Regions from separate parts of the Paenibacillus sp. FSL H8-0034 genome, predicted to be linked through region 3. Evidence: riboswitches for the same ligand, from Rfam matches in the RefSeq annotation. Region 3 holds a riboswitch; each other region holds the start of a gene.
The links. Region 3 has a riboswitch for ZMP and ZTP ahead of pabB (aminodeoxychorismate synthase component I). Riboswitches for the same ligand answer to the same signal wherever they lie in the genome.

Region 1: another riboswitch for ZMP and ZTP. It lies ahead of NST47_RS33855 (DJ-1/PfpI family protein); the one in region 3 lies ahead of pabB (aminodeoxychorismate synthase component I).
Region 2: another riboswitch for ZMP and ZTP. It lies ahead of rpiB (ribose 5-phosphate isomerase B); the one in region 3 lies ahead of pabB (aminodeoxychorismate synthase component I).

Annotation. Positions count from the first base shown of each region.
Region 1 covers NZ_JBBOBS010000001.1:7,562,496-7,570,496, reverse strand. The annotation lists gene NST47_RS33870 (MBL fold metallo-hydrolase) at 1-493, shown strand, start outside; gene NST47_RS33865 (aldo/keto reductase) at 658-1,632, shown strand; gene NST47_RS33860 (hypothetical protein) at 1,782-3,257, opposite strand; ZMP/ZTP riboswitch at 3,421-3,500, shown strand; gene NST47_RS33855 (DJ-1/PfpI family protein) at 3,560-4,153, shown strand; gene NST47_RS33850 (GNAT family N-acetyltransferase) at 4,353-5,174, shown strand; gene NST47_RS33845 (hypothetical protein) at 5,171-5,413, shown strand; gene NST47_RS33840 (NUDIX hydrolase) at 5,356-5,736, shown strand; gene NST47_RS33835 (dihydrofolate reductase family protein) at 5,976-6,542, shown strand; gene NST47_RS33830 (AAA family ATPase) at 6,700-7,191, shown strand; gene NST47_RS33825 (hypothetical protein) at 7,172-7,474, shown strand.
Region 2 covers NZ_JBBOBS010000001.1:208,635-216,635, reverse strand. The annotation lists gene ychF (redox-regulated ATPase YchF) at 1-42, shown strand, start outside; gene prfA (peptide chain release factor 1) at 140-1,213, shown strand; gene NST47_RS00950 (N5-glutamine methyltransferase family protein) at 1,218-2,252, shown strand; gene spoIIR (stage II sporulation protein R) at 2,415-3,146, shown strand; gene NST47_RS00940 (L-threonylcarbamoyladenylate synthase) at 3,273-4,343, shown strand; gene NST47_RS00935 (manganese efflux pump MntP) at 4,427-4,990, shown strand; gene NST47_RS00930 (low molecular weight protein arginine phosphatase) at 5,098-5,676, shown strand; ZMP/ZTP riboswitch at 5,763-5,843, shown strand; gene rpiB (ribose 5-phosphate isomerase B) at 6,005-6,463, shown strand; gene NST47_RS00920 (TIGR01440 family protein) at 6,499-7,068, shown strand; gene glyA (serine hydroxymethyltransferase) at 7,146-8,001, shown strand, end outside.
Region 3 covers NZ_JBBOBS010000001.1:4,181,303-4,186,697, reverse strand. The annotation lists gene NST47_RS18965 (NUDIX domain-containing protein) at 1-221, opposite strand, end outside; gene pabB (aminodeoxychorismate synthase component I) at 196-1,311, opposite strand; ZMP/ZTP riboswitch at 1,605-1,684, opposite strand; gene nrdF (class 1b ribonucleoside-diphosphate reductase subunit beta) at 1,829-2,794, opposite strand; gene nrdE (class 1b ribonucleoside-diphosphate reductase subunit alpha) at 2,814-4,898, opposite strand; gene nrdI (class Ib ribonucleoside-diphosphate reductase assembly flavoprotein NrdI) at 4,885-5,247, opposite strand.

The DNA.
Region 1 (8,001 bases), 3.4 Mb from region 3:
GGAATGGCTGCTGCCCGAAGCTATAGCACGTATTCAGGCTTGTCTGGTGGATCCGAGAATTATTTTCGTGGATAGTGAAGCACGGCGGCTTCAGGCGGTATCGGAAATGGGGAGTCGGATCGTATTGACCAATGATGGCATGCTGCAATCGGCTCGCGGTCAATGGTACTATGAGCAGTTGACCAAGGATAAGGCCTGCTGCGTCATTTTGACGGGACATTTGGCTAAGGGAAGCTGTGCGCATCGGCTGCTAATGGCCTCCAGGGAGCATATGGAAATTCTCGGACATGACGCAGGTCAGGTGCATTTTATACGCTATAAGGTGCACCAGGGTTTGCCTGATGTCAGAGCCATGCTGGACGTTCTTGGAAGCGAGCACTCGATTCTGGTTCATGCGGGTCAGCAGGCGACAGCTGCGGTAGGTGTACAACTGAGCAAAGAGGGATATACTAACCTACATGCGTTGTCTGCCGGGGATACTTGGCGGGAATAGCCAAATAGCAGTTACAACATTTACCTCTACCTGTGGCATGAGTCCGGGTGGGGGTATTTCTTTGTGATCAGGCGATTAAAGTAAGTAGACTTCGATCAAAGCCATTGCCTATAATAGAAGTTGTGTGCCAATCAATCCATAATTCAATCGGGAGGGCTGATATTGTGAAGTATAAAGCTATTAAAAACACAGATCTGCTGCCATCTGTTATTTGTTTGGGAACCTCGGATATTGGTGGTTCAATCAATGAAGAGGAATCTAAGAGGATTTTGAATGCGTTTACGGAAGCCGGTGGCAATTTTCTTGATACGGCAGAGGTATATGCGAACTGGCTGCCTATCGAGCCGAACAGCAGCGAACGTTTTTTGGGTAGGTGGATGAAGGAGAGAGGGAATCGGGATCAATTGATCATAGCGACCAAAGGTGGGCATCCTCTGCTGGATACACCGCTGGTTTCGAGGCTATCAGCCGCAGAGATTGAGCAGGACATCGTGGGAAGCTTGCAGAGATTGGGTACTGATTACATTGATCTGTATTATTTGCATCGTGATGATCCACGAATTCCTGTTGAGACGCTGATTGATATTTTGGAGACGCATGTGCGGCAGGGCCATATTCGTTATTATGCCTGCTCGAACTGGACACTGGAGCGCTTGGAGCAAGCACAGCAGTATGCTGTGAGCAAAGGCTATGCAGGGTTTGTTGCCGTTAGCAATTTGTGGAGCCTGGCAACTGTCAATCCAGGTTCAATCAAAGATCCGAGTCAGGTTATAACCGATCAGGCCTTGGTCGACTGGCATATCCGCACAGGAGTTGCACTCATCCCATACAGCTCGCAGGCCAATGGTTTTTTTAGCGGAAAATATCGCAGAGAGCACGAGGTACAGCCCGAATTAAGCAATAAAAATATATACAGACTGTATCACAATGAAACCAACTTTACCCGATTGGAACGGATCGAAGAGCTTGCCCGACAACATAAGGCCACATCCAATCAGATAGCAGTGGCTTGTCTGTTGGCACAGCCCTTTCCGGTGTTTCCGATTGTCGGCTGCAAAAACCACCACCATTTGCAGGACAGCCTGGGCGCAGTGGACATTGAGCTGGATGGTGCTATCGTTTCTTATGTAAGCAGTTGATGTCAAAAGAAAATAAATTTTGATGCCAATGCCGGGTATCGATTGGATTAAATTATACACACGGAAAAGCGGTTTCCCTGAAGGGATTTCGCTCAAGGAACGGGTAGTTTCAATAACAATCATGGTTCAGGAGCATTTGTCACGGTGAATTATTTCAACTTCTTGATGAATTCATCAAGATCGATAGTTAAAGAGGTTGGTCTGTAAGGAAGCTGCTGAAGGACCAGATTACCGGAATAAATTGCTTTCCTGTCTGCTTGATATAACGACATGGTGTAAGTGTCATATTCCGCCGGATACTGATCGGCTGCTTGCAGACGGATGTGTTGCATTCGTTTGGAAATAGCCTGTATGATGTGGGCTTCTCGAATAATAATAGGCTTCCCGTCTTTAAGCTTTAATTCTATTTTATCGATGTGGGTCAAATCAAGATCCAGTATTGTACTTAAGGGGATACCTTCCTCGCCTGGTTTGGCATCTTCAACGATTGCGATTTCATAGGCGATGGTTTGTCCGGGATAGCTCATTAAAGTAAATTTCGCTTTCCAAACCTCTACAGTCTGGCCAATCCTAAGGTCATCCATGCTCAGTTGAAGTTCCTGCCCATATCTATGAATATTGGAATCATCGGGAAGCCTGATCCAATATGCTTCAGGAGTAGGATGTTCTTTACCGGACCATTTATTATAATTCACAACTAGCGCGCGTTTACCTGTATTATCGATGGATATGATGTTTCCGACAAGATCAGCCTTGTCCGAAAGAGTATACGTCGTAATCGAAAGAGGAAAATAACCTCCAAGTGATTGGAATACAGCGTTTTTAAGGGCTTCGACCTCTTCGTCGTTTAATTTCTCGCGGTGCTGGTAAAGTCTTCGGACTTCAAGCCTGGCAACATTATTTTCGGTATGCATCGAAACAGGCTCGATAGAGAATCTGGATAAGAGAGGCTCTAGCTCACGGCTGGAACGAAATTTTTCTTGGTAGAATGCAGCTGAAGGGGTAAGGGCTGCCGCTGAGTGTTGATTCTCGTAATGCTCAATGGCTTTAGTCGGGGCAATCCATTTTTCCCCTAAATAGGTTAATATACGATACCATGATCGGCAGTGATCTGATTCCGATTGGGTACCCTCAGTGACTCCTTCGTTGCAAATGAAGAGCTGACCAAGCGTCGTTACCGTCTGGGGGGAAAGTTGCCCTCCGTTACTTTCATCATCCGCAGGAAAATCGTATAAGTCCTCGACACCCATAAACGTGAGTTCCAAATGGACTGGGTAATATTTCTCTTTTATGACCGCAGGTCCGCTTCGCAACCATTTATCGCCATACCACGTCTTTACGAGATACCAGGACCCGTCCGATGGATTCGTTGTGTCCTGCTCACTTCTGCTTGTTTCAATTACTTGAAGCGATTGGAATGCTGATATGACACCAGCTGGCTTGCTATCAGTGGACTGTTCCTCATAAACAGGTGTATCGACTAGCAATGTAAGCTTTACCTGCTGTTCATTCCATCTCCCGCTTGCCAGAGCCTCTGAAGTGTACAACGTGTATATGGTTAAAGCAGCAATAAACACTCCCAACATAACTGAATAAGAATGCTTGAATGCTTTTGATGTTGGCATAATTACCACCCCTTTCCATATGTTAGACACAAAATAGAGCAAAAAGTTGTTCGTCATTTATTACTACTTAAGTAAAGGACAGGTTAGCGGAGTAGTTTACTTATTAGACATAACGTTATGTCTTGTAAATATTGGAATTATTATGTATGATTATTCTTAAGTGAATACTGTGTATGACTGGCGTAAACATGGAGAACCATGAGGAAGTACACAGATAAATAGCCGTACGCCTGGGCAAAGTATTTGATCAATGATCAAGTGCTTTTTTTTTATCTTCAAAATAGAAAGGTCAGGTGTTCAAAATGAAGATGGCTTTTATCCTGTTTGACCAAATGACAACGTTAGATTTTGTCGGGTTTTATGATGCAATAACACGTCTTAGAATCTTAAATCTTATGGAGGATGTGTCTTGGGATGTGTGTTCAACCCGATCGGAGGTTACAGATGAATTAGGCATCAAAATGAAAATAGAACATGTATCTCCTGACTTATCTCAATATGATTTAATATTTGTTCCAGGTGGATGGGGGACAAGAAAACTTAAAAATGATGTAGAATTTCTTACATGGTTAAAGACGGCAAGTGGTGTTAAATATAAGGTTTCTGTCTGTACAGGAGCATTACTATTAGGGGCAGCAGGCTTTTTAACTGGAAAAAGGGCAACAACAAACCCTCCTGCTTACGACATTCTGGAACCATATTGCGAAGAAGTAGTTAGAGCAAGAATTGTTAGGGACGGAAATGTTATTACGGGTGGTGGAGTGGCTACTTCAATTGACCTAGGACTGTACCTACTTGAATGCTTTACTGATGCAGAAACGGTTCAAAAAATACAAAAATCAATGGATTATCCTTACTATCAGACAGGTAAGCTCGATTCTGACTACATTGTATAAAGATACTTGTAAAAAAGGAGTAGTAAGCAATTTTTTCGACGGGCAGTTTAACGCAAAACAGGAGGTTGTTGTAACTTAGCAGCCGTTCTGTAAGGGTAGTTGAAATCGTTTAAAATTGTGTTGAGGGCAGACAGACGTAATAGAGTAAGAGGGAAACAAAATTTCCCGAAACAAAGGGAGGCAGGAGAACGTGTCGAACATGGACAAGGAAAACCAGGCTCTGGAGAAAGCGAAAATGGTGTATGAAACAGACGAGATCATAAGAACCGATATCCTGGCGGGCCTGGATGCCGAGCGACGGTCACTGGGCGTGCCGTCTGCCAGCGGTGACGTGGTCGTGGATCGCTCCACAGACGGATCGGAGTGCCGGATCGTGTTCGCCAGCCTACCGCCGGAGGAAACCGATAACCTGATCCGCCGGGAGCGGGATGCCGCCATCTCCGGCGGCTACAGCCTGGAGTGGAAGTACTACGGTCACGATACGCCAATCGACCTGCCCGAGCGGCTCGTCGCCGCCGGGTTCGAGGCCGAGGATGAGGAGGAAGTGTTGGTCCTGCCATTGGACGAGGCATCGCTGGCTGCCTTCGGTGACGGCGGCGAACATGAGATCAGGATCGTCCGAGAAGAGCGCGACCTGGTGGACTACGCCGAGGTGTCCCGCGAGATTGGCAGGCACAACGTGGAGGTGGAGCGGCGCGCGCTGGCCCTTAAGTTGAAGGAGAATCCGGACGAGATGAGCATCCACATTGCCTACGTTGACGGCGAGCCCGTCGCCTGTGGGCGGGTCTACTTCCGGCCCGGAGGGCCCTACGCCGAACTAGCCGGGGGTCGCACCAAGACCACACACCGGAGACGGGGACTGTTCACCGTGCTGGTCGCCTCGCGGTTGCAGGAAGCCCGTGATCGCGGCCGGACGCACGCCTTCGTCGACGCGCTGCCGACCTCCGCGCCGATCCTGCGCAAACAGGGCTTCCAGTTCGTGACTCGGACGCAGCCGTTTGTGTTGGAGCAACCGCGGTGAGCGCCGACGCTGATTGGGCAGAAAAGAGCAATGAATTTAATGAGTCACTATTTAAAGAAATGTCTGAAGGTAAGATATCGGACGATGAATGGTTTGAGATAAACAAACTGTACTTTACTAAGCATTATCTGGCAAGCGATAACCCAAAAGGTCAATCAGGTCATGATGGAAATGAACATGGATACTTTCATTCGCATCAGCTGCTGATTCATGTAATTCACTTCCTGGTGGAACAGTAGAACGGGGAGAAACACTTGAAGAAGCTGCTATTCGTGAGGTAAAAGAAGAAACGGGCTTAGAGGTTGAATTAAATGGTATTTTCAGTGTAAGTGAAGCGTTTTTTGTAGATAGGGAACATCATACAATTTTCTTTACCTTTAGAGGGAATGTAATTGGTGGAGAAATAAATATCTCATTTCCAGAAGAAATTGAGGAAGTTACTTGGATGAAACCTCAAAGAGCAGAAGAATACATACATCTACCAAGTGAGTTAAAGGGATTAATAATTGGTAAATCAATAGCACCCTATGTACTCAGAGGAACTATTAATCACAATTCTTAATACAGTTTGTTGAAGTAACAAAGAACTATAGTCGAGAGGCTTGCTTTGGGCAGCTCTTCTTTTGTTTATTAAAGTAACGAGCAGTTTTGCGCAGCATTGTTGTCTTCAAAAAAATTCAGATTTCCACTTGAACCTTACGTAACGTAATGATTTATAATGAACGTAACAGCAGGATTAAACACGGGCCAACGGCCAAAAAAATCGAACAAAATAAATTCGAAATCGGAGGAGAAATGGATATGAGAAAACTCGTATTGTTCATGCATGTGTCGCTGGACGGGTATGCGTCGGATTCGAACGGAGGACTCGATTGGATTCCGTACAACGAGGAATTAGAGAAATACGCCGAGGAGATCGTAGCCGAAGTCGGAGCTCCCGTTTACGGACGCACGACGTATCACATGATGGAGAACTACTGGCCCATGGTGCTGGACAATCCGAATGCGTCGAGGCACGATATGGAGCATGCCAAATGGCTGCAGGATGTTAAGAAGATCGTCATTTCCGGCACGATGGACAAGGTGGAATGGAACAATACGCTGCTGATCAAGAACAATATCGCAGAGGAAATCAAGATACTCAAGGAGCAGCCCGGCAAAAATCTCGTTATCTTCGGCAGCCCGGGGGCGGCGAAGACGCTGCTTAAGCTCGGCCTGATCGACGAATTCCTGCTTACAATTTGCCCGGTCGTCCTGGGCGGCGGAAAATCGGTATTCGACGGCGGCGAGAAAATCAGGCTCAAGCTGCTGTCCAGCCGAACGCTCAAGTCGGGCATTATCGCGGCCCGCTATGAGCTGGAGAAATAGCCGTACAAGGTGTTCCGAACGAAGAACGATAGGTCAATAAACAAATAAGACGCGGCTGCCGGCATGTATCGGTAGCCGCATTGTGCTAATAGGCAGATTAGCGTGGTGGTAGAGATTCTGTATATATCCGTTTATATAAGGAGGAGGTGGGATTCACGTGGCGACACTTCATTTAATGGTTGGTCTCCCTTGTAGTGGTAAGACTACTCTGGCTCGACAACTTGAAACGAAATACTCAGCACTTCGCCTTACTCCCGATGAATGGCATATCAGATTATTTGGGCATGATTTTGGGGATAACATGACGGAAACTGACGAAATTAAGCATGATTCTAGACATGATTCAGTGGAATCCCTAATGTGGGACGTGGCGGCTAGAGTTTTAGTTCTTGGTGTTGATGTAATTCTGGATTTCGGATGCTGGGTTCAAAGTCAACGAGACGAGTTTCGTTCCAGAGCCAAGAACCTAGGGGCTGGCTTTAAAATTCATTTTGCTGATGTGCCTGAAGAAGTGTTATTTGAACGTCTAAAAGCTAGAAATGATATGCATAAAGAAGGAACTTTTTTCATACCTGAAGCAAAACTTAAAGAATGGATAAAGATTTTTGAACCACCTTCATCACAAGAACTTGATTCCTCGGACGATTAAACTAACTCTTGATCTTAATCTTATCGAGTTGGCAGCCCGGCGTGATACGCAGGCAATCGAAGCCAGTGGATACAAAACCAACGGCGAATGGCCAGGCCCCGATTTTTTTGAAGCTGCCCAAAAATTATTGAACTGGGCCTTAGTTCAGGATGTGGTCAAATGTATCACTGCTAGAAGTGAAACTGACAATATCAGTTCTAAAAATGTATTAGTGAAGTTAGGATTCCAAATTGACCACAGCGGTGCAGAATTGCTTTATTGGAAGTATCAAAAGAAGATGTAGTTCAACACAGTGGCAGTCTATGACTTTATTTTCTCGTTCGTGGCTGCCGCCGTATATTTCTCAACAACTGAAGTCTGGTACTTAATTTTCTTTGGACAGTTGAATCGAATGCTGCCTTTGAGCAATCCGAGGACTTATCTGTGATTCAGCACGATTATAATGGACCGACGCACACAAATCCTGAATATGGGATGTGGCGTTACATGAATGGCATGCCTACATGTGCTGATCCATGCATCGATTCAAACTTTTGACTCCGCTCCTCGCACACCCCGCACATTGACATGTTTTATTTGTTATTCATGTAAATCGTAGATATCCCCCTCAACAACCTCTTTTATATATTTTACAAGCGAACCGATAGTTGCGAGTCACATTTCCTAAGGTTTATTTCCTATGCTCGGAGGTGATCTGAATCGACACCTTTTATATATTGCAAGTGACAATACTTGTTATGGACGCTGTATTCATGCGCTTCTGACGTATAGATCAAGAATTGTCCGTTATCGCCTTGAGGTGGATGCCGT
Region 2 (8,001 bases), 4.0 Mb from region 3:
GTGAAGGACGGAGATGTGATGCATTTCCGCTTCAACGTATAGCGAAGCATCGGACGCGGGAACGATGTAAGCATAGTGGTTGGTCATTTGAACCTATACGGATGATGTGGTCTTAACTAACGGATAAGGAGTGATTGGTATGATTGACAAGTTACAGTCGTTGGCAGGTCGCTATGAGAAGCTGAGCGAGCTGCTGTGTGATCCTGACGTAACGAGCGACACAAAGAAGCTGCGCGAGTATTCCAAGGAGCAGTCGGACCTGCAGGAAGCTTATGACGCTTATATCGAATATAAAGGCGTTGTCGAGCAGTATGATGCTGCACGGGCCATGCAGAACGAGAAGCTGGATGAGGACATGCGCGAGCTTGTAAAAATGGAGCTGGATGAGCTGTCGGAGCGTAAGACAGAGCTTGAAGAGCGGATTAATATCCTGATGATGCCCAAGGATCCGAATGATGACAAGAACGTCATTGTGGAAATCCGCGGCGCGGCTGGCGGAGATGAGGCGGCATTGTTTGCCTCCGATCTGTATCGGATGTATACGAAGTTTGCCGATGTTCAAGGCTGGCGGACTGAGGTTATGGATGTCAGCATGAACGATTTGGGTGGCTTTAAGGAAATTATTTTTTCCATTAATGGCAAGGGTGCCTACAGCAAGCTGAAGTATGAGAGCGGAGCGCACCGTGTGCAGCGGATTCCGACCACGGAATCGGGCGGACGGATTCATACATCGACTTCTACTGTAGCGGTTATGCCGGAGATGGAAGAATTCGATATTGAAATTCATGACAGTGACATCCGTGTCGATACGTTCTGCTCCAGCGGCGCGGGCGGACAGTCGGTTAATACAACCAAATCAGCAGTTCGTGTGCTTCACGTTCCAACAGGGATTATGGCTACTTGCCAGGATGGCAAATCGCAAAACTCCAATAAGGAAAAGGCGCTTCAGGTGCTGCGTGCGCGGATTTTTGATAAGTTTCAGCAGGAAGAAATGAACAAGTATGCGGGCGACCGGAAAAGCAAGGTTGGCACTGGTGACCGCAGCGAGCGAATTCGGACTTACAATTATCCGCAAAGCCGTGTGACTGATCATCGTATCGGTCTGACGCTGCATCGTCTGGATGCGGTTTTGAATGGAGACATGGATGAGCTGATTTCCACGCTGACGATTGCTGCGCAATCGGAATTGATGGATCGGGGAGAGCAAGCGTAAACAGATGTCCTTCGAACATAAGTTGACTATTCGTGAAGCCTATGTGGAGGCTTCTTCTTTTTTGTTGCAGCATGGGGCAAGTGAAGCTGCCAGCAGTGCAGAGCTGCTGCTGCAGGATCTGCTCGGGTTAACGCGCAGTGAGATGCTGCTTAGCTGGCAGGAGCCGTTCCCGCAGGAGCTTGAAGCTCGATGGAGAGAGCTTCTGGCTCGCAGGGCGTCTGGCGAACCGGTGCAGTATATTCTTGGGGAGCAGGAGTTTTACGGGCTCCCCTTCACCGTGACACCGGCGGTGCTGATCCCGCGGCCGGAGACGGAGCTGCTGGTTGAGCAGATCGTGCTGATCGGCAAGCAGCTGTGGCCGGAGATGGCTGTTGGAGTGGAAGGAAGCCGCGTGAAATCCAGAGCTGATCGAGATCCGGCCTCCTTGGATGAGCAGCCTGCTCAAGGCGAGGCTGCTGGTGAAGGCCTGGAGGCGAAGCATAGGGCGGATACCGAAGGTGCAGCTGCCGGTCGGCCGCTTATCGCCGACATAGGTGCAGGGAGTGGGGCGATCGCGGTGAGCCTCGCTGTGCAGTGCCCGCAGTGGCGCGTCGTGAGCTCAGACATATCGCCAGCTGCGCTGGCAGTGGCTCAGGCGAATGCGGAGCGCCATGGGGTTGGCGAGCAAGTCACCTTCCTTGAAGGTGATTTGCTCGTGCCTTACATCGAGCGCGGACTGCAGCTCGATGTGGTCGTATCCAATCCGCCGTATATACCGGAGGCGGATGAGGTTGGGCTGCAGCCGGAGGTAAGGCTGCATGAGCCGCGATCTGCGCTGTACGGAGGCGCAGATGGGCTTGAGCTGTACCGCCGGCTGACGGCACAGCTGGCTGAGCTGGAACGGCTGCCTGCACTGGTTGGTCTTGAGGTGGGTATGGGCCAGGCAGACGAGGTGGCGAAATTACTGAGCCAGGCGGGAGAATGGGATGAAATGCGGATCATCCCGGACTTGGCAGGAATTGCACGTCATGTGATTGCGATCCGCTATCCCGAGCGATGATCACCTTGATTGTTGCTTGGTCGACATTAACAAAAGAGTGAATCTATCTATGAGAGATAGATTACTAGAATCATAGAATGATAGGTTTAACCTCTCTCGAATCGGTGCATACTGTTACTAGAAAACAAGACGCAGCGAAACGCGAGAGGGAAGGTATCATTCATGAGAAAAACCAACGGTTACCGCCATCATATCTATGTTATATTTGCACTCATCATCCTGATTTGCAGCTGGGAAGCCAATCTTCAGTCCTCTATCATTTTTGCATCGGGAATAGGTTCTGAGGCAGAACGGACGAATGGAGCGGGTAGTATTCCTCAGGAATCGATCCGTCTGCGGATTTTGGCCAATTCCGATTCACCGGCTGACCAATGGATCAAACGCGAGGTACGTGATGCCATTATCGAGGAAATGCAGCAGTGGGTTACTGAGCCGCAGGCCATGGAAGCAGCTCGTGCTGCCGTTCGTGCCCATTTACCAGAGCTGGATCGAATCGTTGGCAAGACACTGGGCCAATATGGATTCACTACTCCCTATCAGGTGGAGTTGGGTGTTGTACCTTTCCCGGCCAAAATGTACGGGAGTCAAATTTACCCTGCTGGCGATTATGAAGCGCTTCGTGTATCGATTGGAGCGGCAGAGGGTCAAAATTGGTGGTGCGTGCTGTTCCCACCGTTATGCTTTGTAGATTCCGAGGTTATTGCCAAACCATCCAAGGAGCTCGCTGCAGACGTGGGATCACCTGCTGCCAAGGCGGGACAAAAGATATCGACAGACTTGAAATCAGAAGGAAAAAGCACACCATCGGACAAGCTTGTTCAGGCTCAGACTGAAGCAGTGCAGCCGGAAATTCATTTCTTTCTGTGGGATTTACTGAAGAAGATATTTGCTTAAATGATCAACTAGATCAACTACAGGGAAAGTCCCTGAAACCCAATACATATCATGATGAACACATGCAGGAATCTTGAACCATGAACCATCAAAGATGGACCCTGCACAGATGGGAGACCTAAGCGAATGACAAAATTATGGAAAGCTGCTGGCGACGATCTGGAGCTACAGGAGCTGACAGAGCCCGCGCGAATTCTTCGCGAAGGTGGGTTGATCGCGTTTCCTACGGAAACGGTTTATGGCCTTGGTGCCGATGCCCGGCAGACAGATGCGGTCAATAAGATTTTCATGGCAAAAGGACGGCCCTCAGATAATCCACTTATTGTACATATTGCAAATCGGTCTCAAATGGCAGAGCTGGCGGCTCCTCCGGATGAGACTGTTTCGCGTTTGCTGGATCTTTTTTGGCCGGGGCCTCTGACGGTCGTTCTTCCTATCAAACCAGGCGTTCTCTCCCCTTTGGTCACAGCAGGCCTGTCTACGGTTGGGCTGCGTATGCCGGACCATCCGGTCGCCTTGCAGCTGCTTAGGGCTGCCGGCTGTCCGGTAGCGGCCCCCAGTGCGAACAGCTCAGGTCGGCCAAGCCCTACAACAGCCGCACATGTATACGATGATCTGGCCGGTCGTATTGACGGTATTGTGGATGGGGGGGCTACAGGTGTTGGTCTGGAATCCACAGTCGTCGAATACACAGCACCGAACGGGGATGAAGGTGGTGTGCTTCATATTTTGCGTCCAGGTGGTGTATCGGCTGAGCAATTGATCCTTGCGCTGCCTGGCATCGAGGTGCGCGAAGCCTCTGTACATCCAGATTCATCCTTAGCGCCGCGTGCGCCTGGGATGAAGTACGCGCACTACGCGCCTCGCGGTGCGATGACCCTCGTTCAGGGCTCTGCTCCTGAACAGGTGCTCGCTCGCCTCCAGCGCGAGCTCGACCAAGCCCACGCACGCGGAGAGCGCACAGGCGTACTCACTTATCGTGAGCACGCCGATGCGCTGCGCGCGGATACCGTTGTCGCCTGCGGAAGCCTGGGCGACCTTGAAACCGTTGCGCACGGGCTGTACGCCGCGCTGCGCCAGTTCGATGAAGCCGGCGCGGACTTCATCGTAGCCGAGGCCTGCCCCGAAGCGGGTATCGGGGCCGCTATTATGAATCGGCTGCGCAAAGCGGCAGCCAGCCGTATTATCCACGTGTAGCACAGCTACAAGTCCATACTCAGTCATGATTCTCTACTTGTCCGCATATGTTGATGAAGAACAGGACAGGAGGTCGACAGGAGATGGACTGGGCGTCACCACTGATGGTGGGGCAATTCATAACCATACTGGTCATGGCAGTAGCCTTAGGTTTGGATGCATTATCGCTGGGTATCGGAATCGGGATGAAGGGCATACGAAAGTGGGATATTCTCAAGCTGAGCCTGATGATTGCGGTATTCCATATGGTCATGCCGCTTGTGGGTATGTTTATGGGCAGCTACATGGGCTCGTTATTAGGTGGAGTAGCAACGATAGCGGGAGGCATCCTGCTTGTGATTCTTGGTATACATATGATCTACAATTCCTTGAAAGGGGAGGCGGCGAAATCCGTTGATCATAAAACCCTTCTGGGCATGCTGCTGTTTGCGATTAGTGTCAGCATCGATTCATTCTCCGTCGGCGTATCGCTGGGCATGTTTGCCGGTGACCGTGCGCTGACGGTACTGATGTTCGGTACGGTAGGAGGAATCATGTCCATTACCGGATTGATGCTCGGCCGTAAAGCGGGACATTGGGTCGGAGAGTACGGAGAAGCCGTAGGTGGAGTCATTTTGCTGGCATTCGGTGCACGCTTTTTATTATGAATCGGATTCAGGGCTACAGCTACATATCCATTTTTACGTCTTTTGAGGTACAATAGGAATAGGGCTCAACAGCCAATCATCATAGAGGAGAAAGGCGGGGATTTCTAATGAACCGAATATTGTTTGTGTGTACCGGGAATACGTGCCGCAGTCCGATGGCAGAAGGTATGCTTCGCGCGATGCTGAAAGAGCAGGGGATGAATCACATAGAAGTCCGTTCGGCCGGGACCTCAGCGGGTGATGGCTATCCTGTTTCCACCAATGCGGCAATTATATTGCGGGAAAAAGATGCTTTGCAGGCGATTAGCTCTTCCTCATTAACAGGCTCTTTGCTGGACTGGGCAGATGTGGTGCTCACCATGACCACGAGTCACAAGCAGCAAGCGATCCAGCGTTTCCCTGCATTCGTAGACAAGATGCACACACTCAAAGAATTTGTGAGTGATGATCCGTCCGCTAAAGCGCGTATGGACGAGCTGGCTGCGTTGATTGCTGAGCTTCAGTTCAAGCAGTCTTTATCCCAGCAGGTGACAATGGAGGAACGCGCGCGAGTGAGACAACTGGAGCAGTCTTTGCCTGACTACGATATTGCTGACCCGTTCGGCGGATCTTTATCGCTATACAGACAGTGCGCAGCGGAAATCGAGGAATGCCTGCATCGGTTGGTACGACGTCTTAAAGCGTGAGACTTTTTTGAAAAAAAGTTCAAGGAAATAGGTTGTTTTACGGCTTTACAGCCTTGATCATTTCCGTTATGATAAGAATAAGAAGCAGGACCTGATGTAACTGGCGACGAGTGGGGCTAACCACAATGGAGCATCGGGGCATACGGCCGGTCGCCTGGGCAAAGAGCATTGCAGTGCTGATAGTGGCATGCAGTATGCTCTTTTTTCGTTTAGGATTCACCATATTTGATTTCATTTTTCTGTATGCATTACGGTATAATGGACAAATTGGATGACAATCAACTCATCATACGATAGTGTCCAGAAAACTTGTCAGGAGGCGCATCAAATGAAGATAGTAATAGGCTCTGATCATGCAGGCGTTCAGTTGAAGGATGGAATTATTAAACTTGTGCAGTCTTTAGGCCATGATGTGACAGACGTAGGCTGTCATAGCACGGATTCCGTGGATTATTCGGATTATGCGATCGAGGTTTGCAATAAGGTCGCCGCAGGAACGGCCGACAGAGGGATCTTGCTTTGTGGGACGGGAATTGGAATGACGATTGCTGCTAACAAAATCGCCGGCATTCGCTGTGCGCTTGTACACGATCTGTTTTCGGCCCAAATGACCCGTCAGCACAATGATTCCAACGTACTGGCAATGGGAGAACGTATTGTCGGACCGGGACTGGCTGAGTCCATTGTGAAGGTTTGGTTGGAAACCGAGTTTTCCAACGGTGAACGTCACGTGAACCGCATTCATAAAGTCATGGAATTGGAAGACAAAGTCACTCCTCAATCGTAATCATTCGTACAGCTTGACGAAGGAGGCAACGGGGTATGGACATTCAGTCACAGGTAGAACAAGTGCTGCGTGAGCTGGTACAGGCAGGTAATATCCAGGCGGGACAGCTGCTTGTCATCGGGACGAGTACGAGCGAGGTGCTGGGTCACCACATTGGCACTTCAGGCACAGAAACGGCTGCCCAGCCTATCTTCGCTGCGATTGAGGCCGTTCGCGCCGAGGCTGGCTTTTACCCGGTATTTCAATGCTGTGAGCATTTGAATCGGGCGTTGGTTATGGAGCGTGCAGCGATGCTGGCTTACCGGCTGGAGCCGGTGTCGGCGATTCCCGTTCCGCGTGCAGGCGGTTCTATGGCTTCGTATGCCTATAAACATTTGAAGCAGGCCTGTCTCGTTGAAGCCGTGTCGGCCCATGCGGGCATAGATATCGGGGGAACGCTGATCGGGATGCATTTGAAACCTGTCGCAATTCCGCTGCGTCCCTCAATCCGGATCATTGGCCATGCCTCGGTTCAGATGGCCTACACCCGTCCGAAGCTCATTGGTGGCGCTCGGGCTGTATATGTGGTAGAAGAGAATTCTGCTGACAACGGATTTTGTGAATAAACCCAACTAACTATCATGTGGAGGCTTACGAAGTAAGAAGTAAGTTATCTGCAAAAAACTAAAAGGAGGATTTTATTATGGAGCAATTACGTAAGCAGGACCCCAAAATCGTGGAGGCTATGAATCTTGAAATCGGCCGTCAACGCGACAAAATCGAATTGATCGCATCGGAAAATTTCGTCAGCGAGGCAGTGCTGCAAGCAATGGGTACCGTTCTGACTAATAAATATGCTGAAGGCTACCCTGGCAGACGTTATTATGGCGGTTGTGAGTATGTAGACATTGTAGAAGACATCGCTCGTGACCGTGCCAAGGAATTGTTTGGAGCTGAGCATGCTAACGTACAACCGCATTCTGGTGCTCAAGCTAACATGGCTGTTTACTTGGCAGCTCTGCAGCCTGGAGATACGGTATTGGGCATGAGCTTGGCTCATGGCGGCCACTTGACCCACGGCAGCCCGGTTAATGCATCCGGTATTCTATACAACTTCGTTTCCTACGGTGTAAGCGAAAGCGACTCCCGTATCGATTATAATGATGTGCGCAAGGCAGCATTCAAACATAAGCCTCGTATGATCGTAGCTGGTGCCAGCGCATATCCGCGTACGATTGATTTTGAAGCTCTGGCGTCAATCGCTAATGATGTAGGCGCATTGCTCTTTGTTGATATGGCACATATCGCTGGTCTGGTAGCGGCTGGTCTGCATCCAAACCCGGTTCCACATGCACATTTTGTAACGACGACTACACATAAAACACTTCGTGGTCCTCGCGGCGGTATGATTTTGTGCCGTAAGCCATGGGCTGCTGCAATCGATAAAGCTGTATTCCCGGGTACCCAAGGTGGTCCATTGATGCATATTATTGCAGCTAAAGCCGTATCCTTCGGAGAAGCTTTGCAGCCGGAATTCAAAACTTACGCACAAAAGGTTG
Region 3 (5,395 bases):
AGTTCCCAACCGCGACAATGATGCTTAACAAGAACCAATTTACCTTGATAGAAGGCGAAAATCAGTACACAATTAGCTTCTTCAATTAAACTTTTCTTCGTTAAGATTATATTTTGATTGGGCAAAGCCCCAAGAAACTCATAATTCATTATTACCACCAACTTACTTTTTGTTAAGGACAGCCATAATTTATGCTTATGTTTGACTTCCAATCCGCTCATGCCGATATGTCAATACTCTCGATTTCGTTCTCATCTCATCATACTCGTCCTCAGCGGTTGAATCCCAGGTAATTCCTCCCCCTACTCCATACACAGCCAGCTGCGTATACGAATCTACAAGAACTGTGCGGATGGCCACGTTAAACGTGATACCCTCGCCCGGTACAGCGAGCCCAATGGAACCGCAATAAATATGACGCGGCTCCTTTTCCAAGGATGAGATCATCTTCATGGTAGAAATTTTGGGTGCCCCGGTTATCGACCCACATGGGAACATGGCCTGGAATACATCGAACAGGGTGACCCCAGGTTGTGTATTGGCTTCTATGGTCGAGGTCATTTGGTACAACGTAGGATATTCCTCGATTTCAAACAGATGTGGAACCTTAATAGTGCCTGTCTTGGCAATCCGACCTAAATCATTCCGAAGGAGATCCACAATCATCACATTCTCTGTGCGGTTCTTCTCCGATTCGAACAAAGTTTGTTTGCTGCCCGTTATGGGAAGAGTACCTTTCATTGGCTTGGTACGAATGTGCTCTCCATTCCAGTGGAAGAAAAGCTCTGGTGAAACCGATAAGATCCGATAGCGCCCCACATTTAAATATGCAGAATAATTAGTTTGGACATCTCGCAAATCTTCGTAATAGGCAAAATCATCTCCAGTAAACTTAGCCTTCAAACGCGTGGAATAGTTGACTTGGTACGTCTCTCCACGAGCAATCGCCGCATGAATGCTTTTAATATGGTTTGTATACTCCACGCGGTTCGTACCTGCACTCCAGTCTGAAACGGAGTACATCCCCTTCGGCGCTATGTCGTCCTCTTCTACTGGCTTCTCATAGACACCAAACCACACTAAAGGAAACTCTGCATCAGGTTCACACACGCTGAAATGTCTCTCGAAAGCGGGTGCGCACTCATATGAGACATAACCGGCCACATAGAACTGCCCATCGATAGCCTCCTGAACCTTTTCAAAAATCCCACTGATCTCCTCCAATTTGTGGGTTTGCCAAATCTGCAGAGGCTTCTCAAATTTCATTCTTTTCTGATTAAAATCAATGATGATAGTTGGTTCAAGCTTCATATCCTACCCTCCGCTTCTGTTGCTTGATAACCTTTTAATCTATGCCAGATTACAAGCCTTTATAGGAGTCTGTTTCGTATAGAATCCAGAATCTTACATCGGAAATTACATACAGGGTTCCAGATACGACTGCGAGCTCATCCTTGCTCGTCATTTCAGATAGGCATTGTAAGGCTTCCTTCCAATCTGGCTTGAGGTACACCATGGTCTGCAAATCATTTTCCGCGAATCTTTAAAATAACCCATTCGAGCATTCCCCCTTAAAGTAAAAAAGCATTCGATCCTAAGATCAAATACTTTGCCCAGGCGTACGGCGATATGAATATGTGCTCCCTCGTGGTTCACCACGTTTACGCCAGTCACACATATCTAATATTCCATCTATACCAGTTAAATACGCAGTCCATAGATTAAGCTAGAACAGCTTTGTTACAAGAAAGATATCACAAATCGGTAGGTATAAGGTAACTGAATTAAACTATATCTGGTCATATCCTTAGGCTATAACGGATTCGTTTCAAAAATCAAATAGGAAATCACGATCCGTCAATGCCTCCACATGAAGGGTACGAACATATCCGTTTCCTTTTTTGGAAAAGAAATCGTGCTGCTTTGTACGTGTGCTGATTCCATTCAGGACTATTGGATTAATATCCTCCTCTGGAAATATAGGTTCGAGCCCCAGATTCATGAATGCTTTGTTGGCATTATAGCGGATAAATGCTTTCACTTCGTCAGTTAATCCTACAGATTGGTAAAGTTCCTCTGTGTACAGCTCTTCATTGCTATGCAAATTGCGAATAAGACTCTGAAGCTTATCGAATGCCGATTGCTGCTCGTTTTCATCCAATTGCGCATATATTTCTTGAGCGAGCATGCCAATATACAACCCGTGAATGCTTTCATCACGCAGTATCAGATTAATGACTTCACCACTACTCGTCATTTTACCTTGCCCTGCCAAGTAAAGCGGATAAAAAAATCCACTATAAAACAGATAACTCTCCAGCAATACAGAGGCCGCCATCGCCAAATACAAATCCTCACGCGTCTTAATGCCATTATAATATTGGGAGATCGTCTCTGCTTTGATTTGCAAGCAACGATTGCTTTCTATCCAGCTGAAAATGTTGTCGATCTCTTCAGTTGAAGCCAGTGTTGTGAAAATACTGCTATAAGATTTGGCATGAATTTGCTCCATCATCCCCATAAAACCGAGCACGGCTTTACGCTGCAGCCCGTCAACCCATTCAAGTATTTTGGGCATGCCAACGCCACCCTGAACCGTATCCAGCAGGGTCAGCCCCCCAAGTACTTTCATATACAGCTCCCGCTCGTCATGGCTCAGCGTCAGCCAAGACATTTGATCATCCGACAAAGGAATCTCTTCATCCGTCCAAAACTGCATCATATTTTGCTTCCAGAAAGTGTCGGTAAAATCATCATCCGGACGGTTCCAATTTACAGCTTTCCAAACACTCATTTTCATCTTTCCCCTTCCCCTAAACGGAGCAACTGATGCATTCTTCGATGGACAATCTGTTCGTCCGGGTATAATAGAGCGATTTTAATCCTTTTTTAGCTGCATAAATGTAGTAGCGAGCAAGCTGCCTTGTCGTGATGTCACTGTTAACATGGAGCACGGTTGAGATTCCTTGATCGACATGTATTTGAATTTCAGCAATTAGATCCAACACCTTAAATTGATCCATCTGATAGGCAGATTTATAGTAAAAGAAATTATCCCGGCTCATGTACGGCATCGGGTAATAGGTGGTTGAGTTGGCATAGGTGCGGGTTTCAATCGGCTCCACAATCGGCATCACGCTTGATGTAGCGTTCTGAATATATGAAATGCTCTGCGTCGGGGCAATTGCCAGGCGGTAAGCGTGATATAATCCATGCTTCTGCACAGCAGCCTTCAAATTCTCCCAGTCTTCCGGAGACGGAACTGGAATCCCGCTGAACAATAGCTTCACTTTGCTGGTAACCGGTCGGTAGTCCGTTGTCAAGTAACGGTCGAAGTACGTACCATTCGCATAGTCCGAATGCTGGAAGCCTGTAAATGTGACGCCACGCGTTTTTGCAATTTCCATGCTTTTTTCCAAGGAATAATAATTCATCATCATAAAAAAAGTGCGGACAAAATCTTGAGCCTCATCGCTTTCATACGCGATTTTATTTTTGGCAAGATAGCCGTGAAGGTTCATAGCTCCCAATCCGACCGAATGCAGCTCCCGGTTTGCTTTTGCAACACCCGGCGCATTGGCGATGTTCGTCATATCGCTTACGGCTGTTAGGGCGGTCATCCCGTCGTGGACAGATTCCCTCACTTTTTTCCATTCCATGACATTGGCAATGTTCAGGGAGGCGAGGTTGCAGCTTATATCCCGACGGATCAGATCCGGGCAACCATAATCGGTGATTTCCGAAGTTTCTTGCAATTGGAAGATTTCCGTACACAAGTTTGACATGTTGATCGTACCCAGCTTTTTCAGAGGATGGGAACGGTTGGCGTTGCTTTTGTTCATGATATAAGGATAACCCGATTCGAGCTGGATCATCGCAATTTTGATTAACATGTCCCGTGCGCTCATCACTGTCTTTTTACGCACCCGGTTATCGGCCAGCAGTTGGTCGTACATATCATCAAGATCCATATCATCCAGGTATTTTCCGTACGCTTGAAAAACAGAATAAGGAGCAAACAGATGCAACGGCTTGTTATCCTCAGCAAGCTGATAAAACTTGTCAGGCACAATCAAACCAATCGATAATGTCTTGAGCCGCATTTTCTCATCCGCGTTAATCTTCTTGCTATCTAAAAGCTCCATGACATCCCATCCAAAAATATGATAATAGGCTGCTCCTGAACCTCTGCGTTGACCCATCTGGTCTGCGTAGGAGAATGCATCCTCCATCAGCTTGAGTACCGGCATAATTCCTTTGGCCGCGCCCTCAACACCTTTAATCGGCTCACCACGACCGCGAAGCTTGGACAAATTGACCGCTACACCACCTCCAATTTTCGAAAGCTGCATGCAGGTACCGAGTACATAGTTAATCGAGTTGAGCGAATCATCGGTTTCCAGCAGAAAGCAGGATACCATTTCACCGCGCCTGCTTTTCCCTGCATTCAGAAATGTCGGAGTCGCCGGCTGCATTCGCTGCTCCATCATGGACGTGGCCAAATCCCTTGCTATTTGCATCTCACCGCCCGCCAGATACAAAGCTACAATTGCAACTCTGTCCGGATAATGCTCCAAGTAAATGGAATGGTCGTTGCTTTTCACCGCATAATCCGTATAAAATTTGGAGGCCGCCATATAAGACGGGAACTCGAAACGAAAGCTATGACTGATTTGGTAAATCTCATCGACTTCATCGTGAGTGTAGCGTTCATACACATTTTCATAATAATCGTTATCAATCATGTACCGAACTTTGGTCGAAGTATCAGCGAACTGGATGGTCTTCTGGTATACTTCTTCCATGAAAGCCGCTACGGCTTCCCTGTCTTTATGCAGCTGAAAAAAACCGTCCGCGTCTCGCTGCATAAGCAAATTGTTCAACTCAATGTGCTGCAATCAAACTCACCTCCTGAATAAACCTCTCTACATCCTTACTCGTTCCTGAAAGCTCGAATTTCCCCAGTACAGGTACCCCGTATAACGCTGAGATATGATCGGCGCTGCGTGCAAAGCCTTCACCCCAGTTTCGGTTACCGCTAGCAGATACACCCATTAAATGCGAATGGTTTTTTTTCAGAAAAGAAGATACTTTTTCAGGAACCTGACCGAATCCGGTGGTATAGGTAACTAACACGAAAGACTCATTTAAGTCCTCCATCTTATCCTCAATTTGAATCGCTGGCATATTCAATTTTTTAACAAAACGGCGTACATTTCCCGTCTTGGTGTCGTAGGCGATCAACATATTTAGTCCTCCCATTCCGTTCATTGCTCTAAAGTTAACAATAAAAAAAGCACATCCGGAAGCCATAAGGGCCGAATGCACCAAAGCGAGCAGACGAATTTTCGCCTACCTCGTCACGGACGAAGCGATCACCTTACCTGTTCTCCGC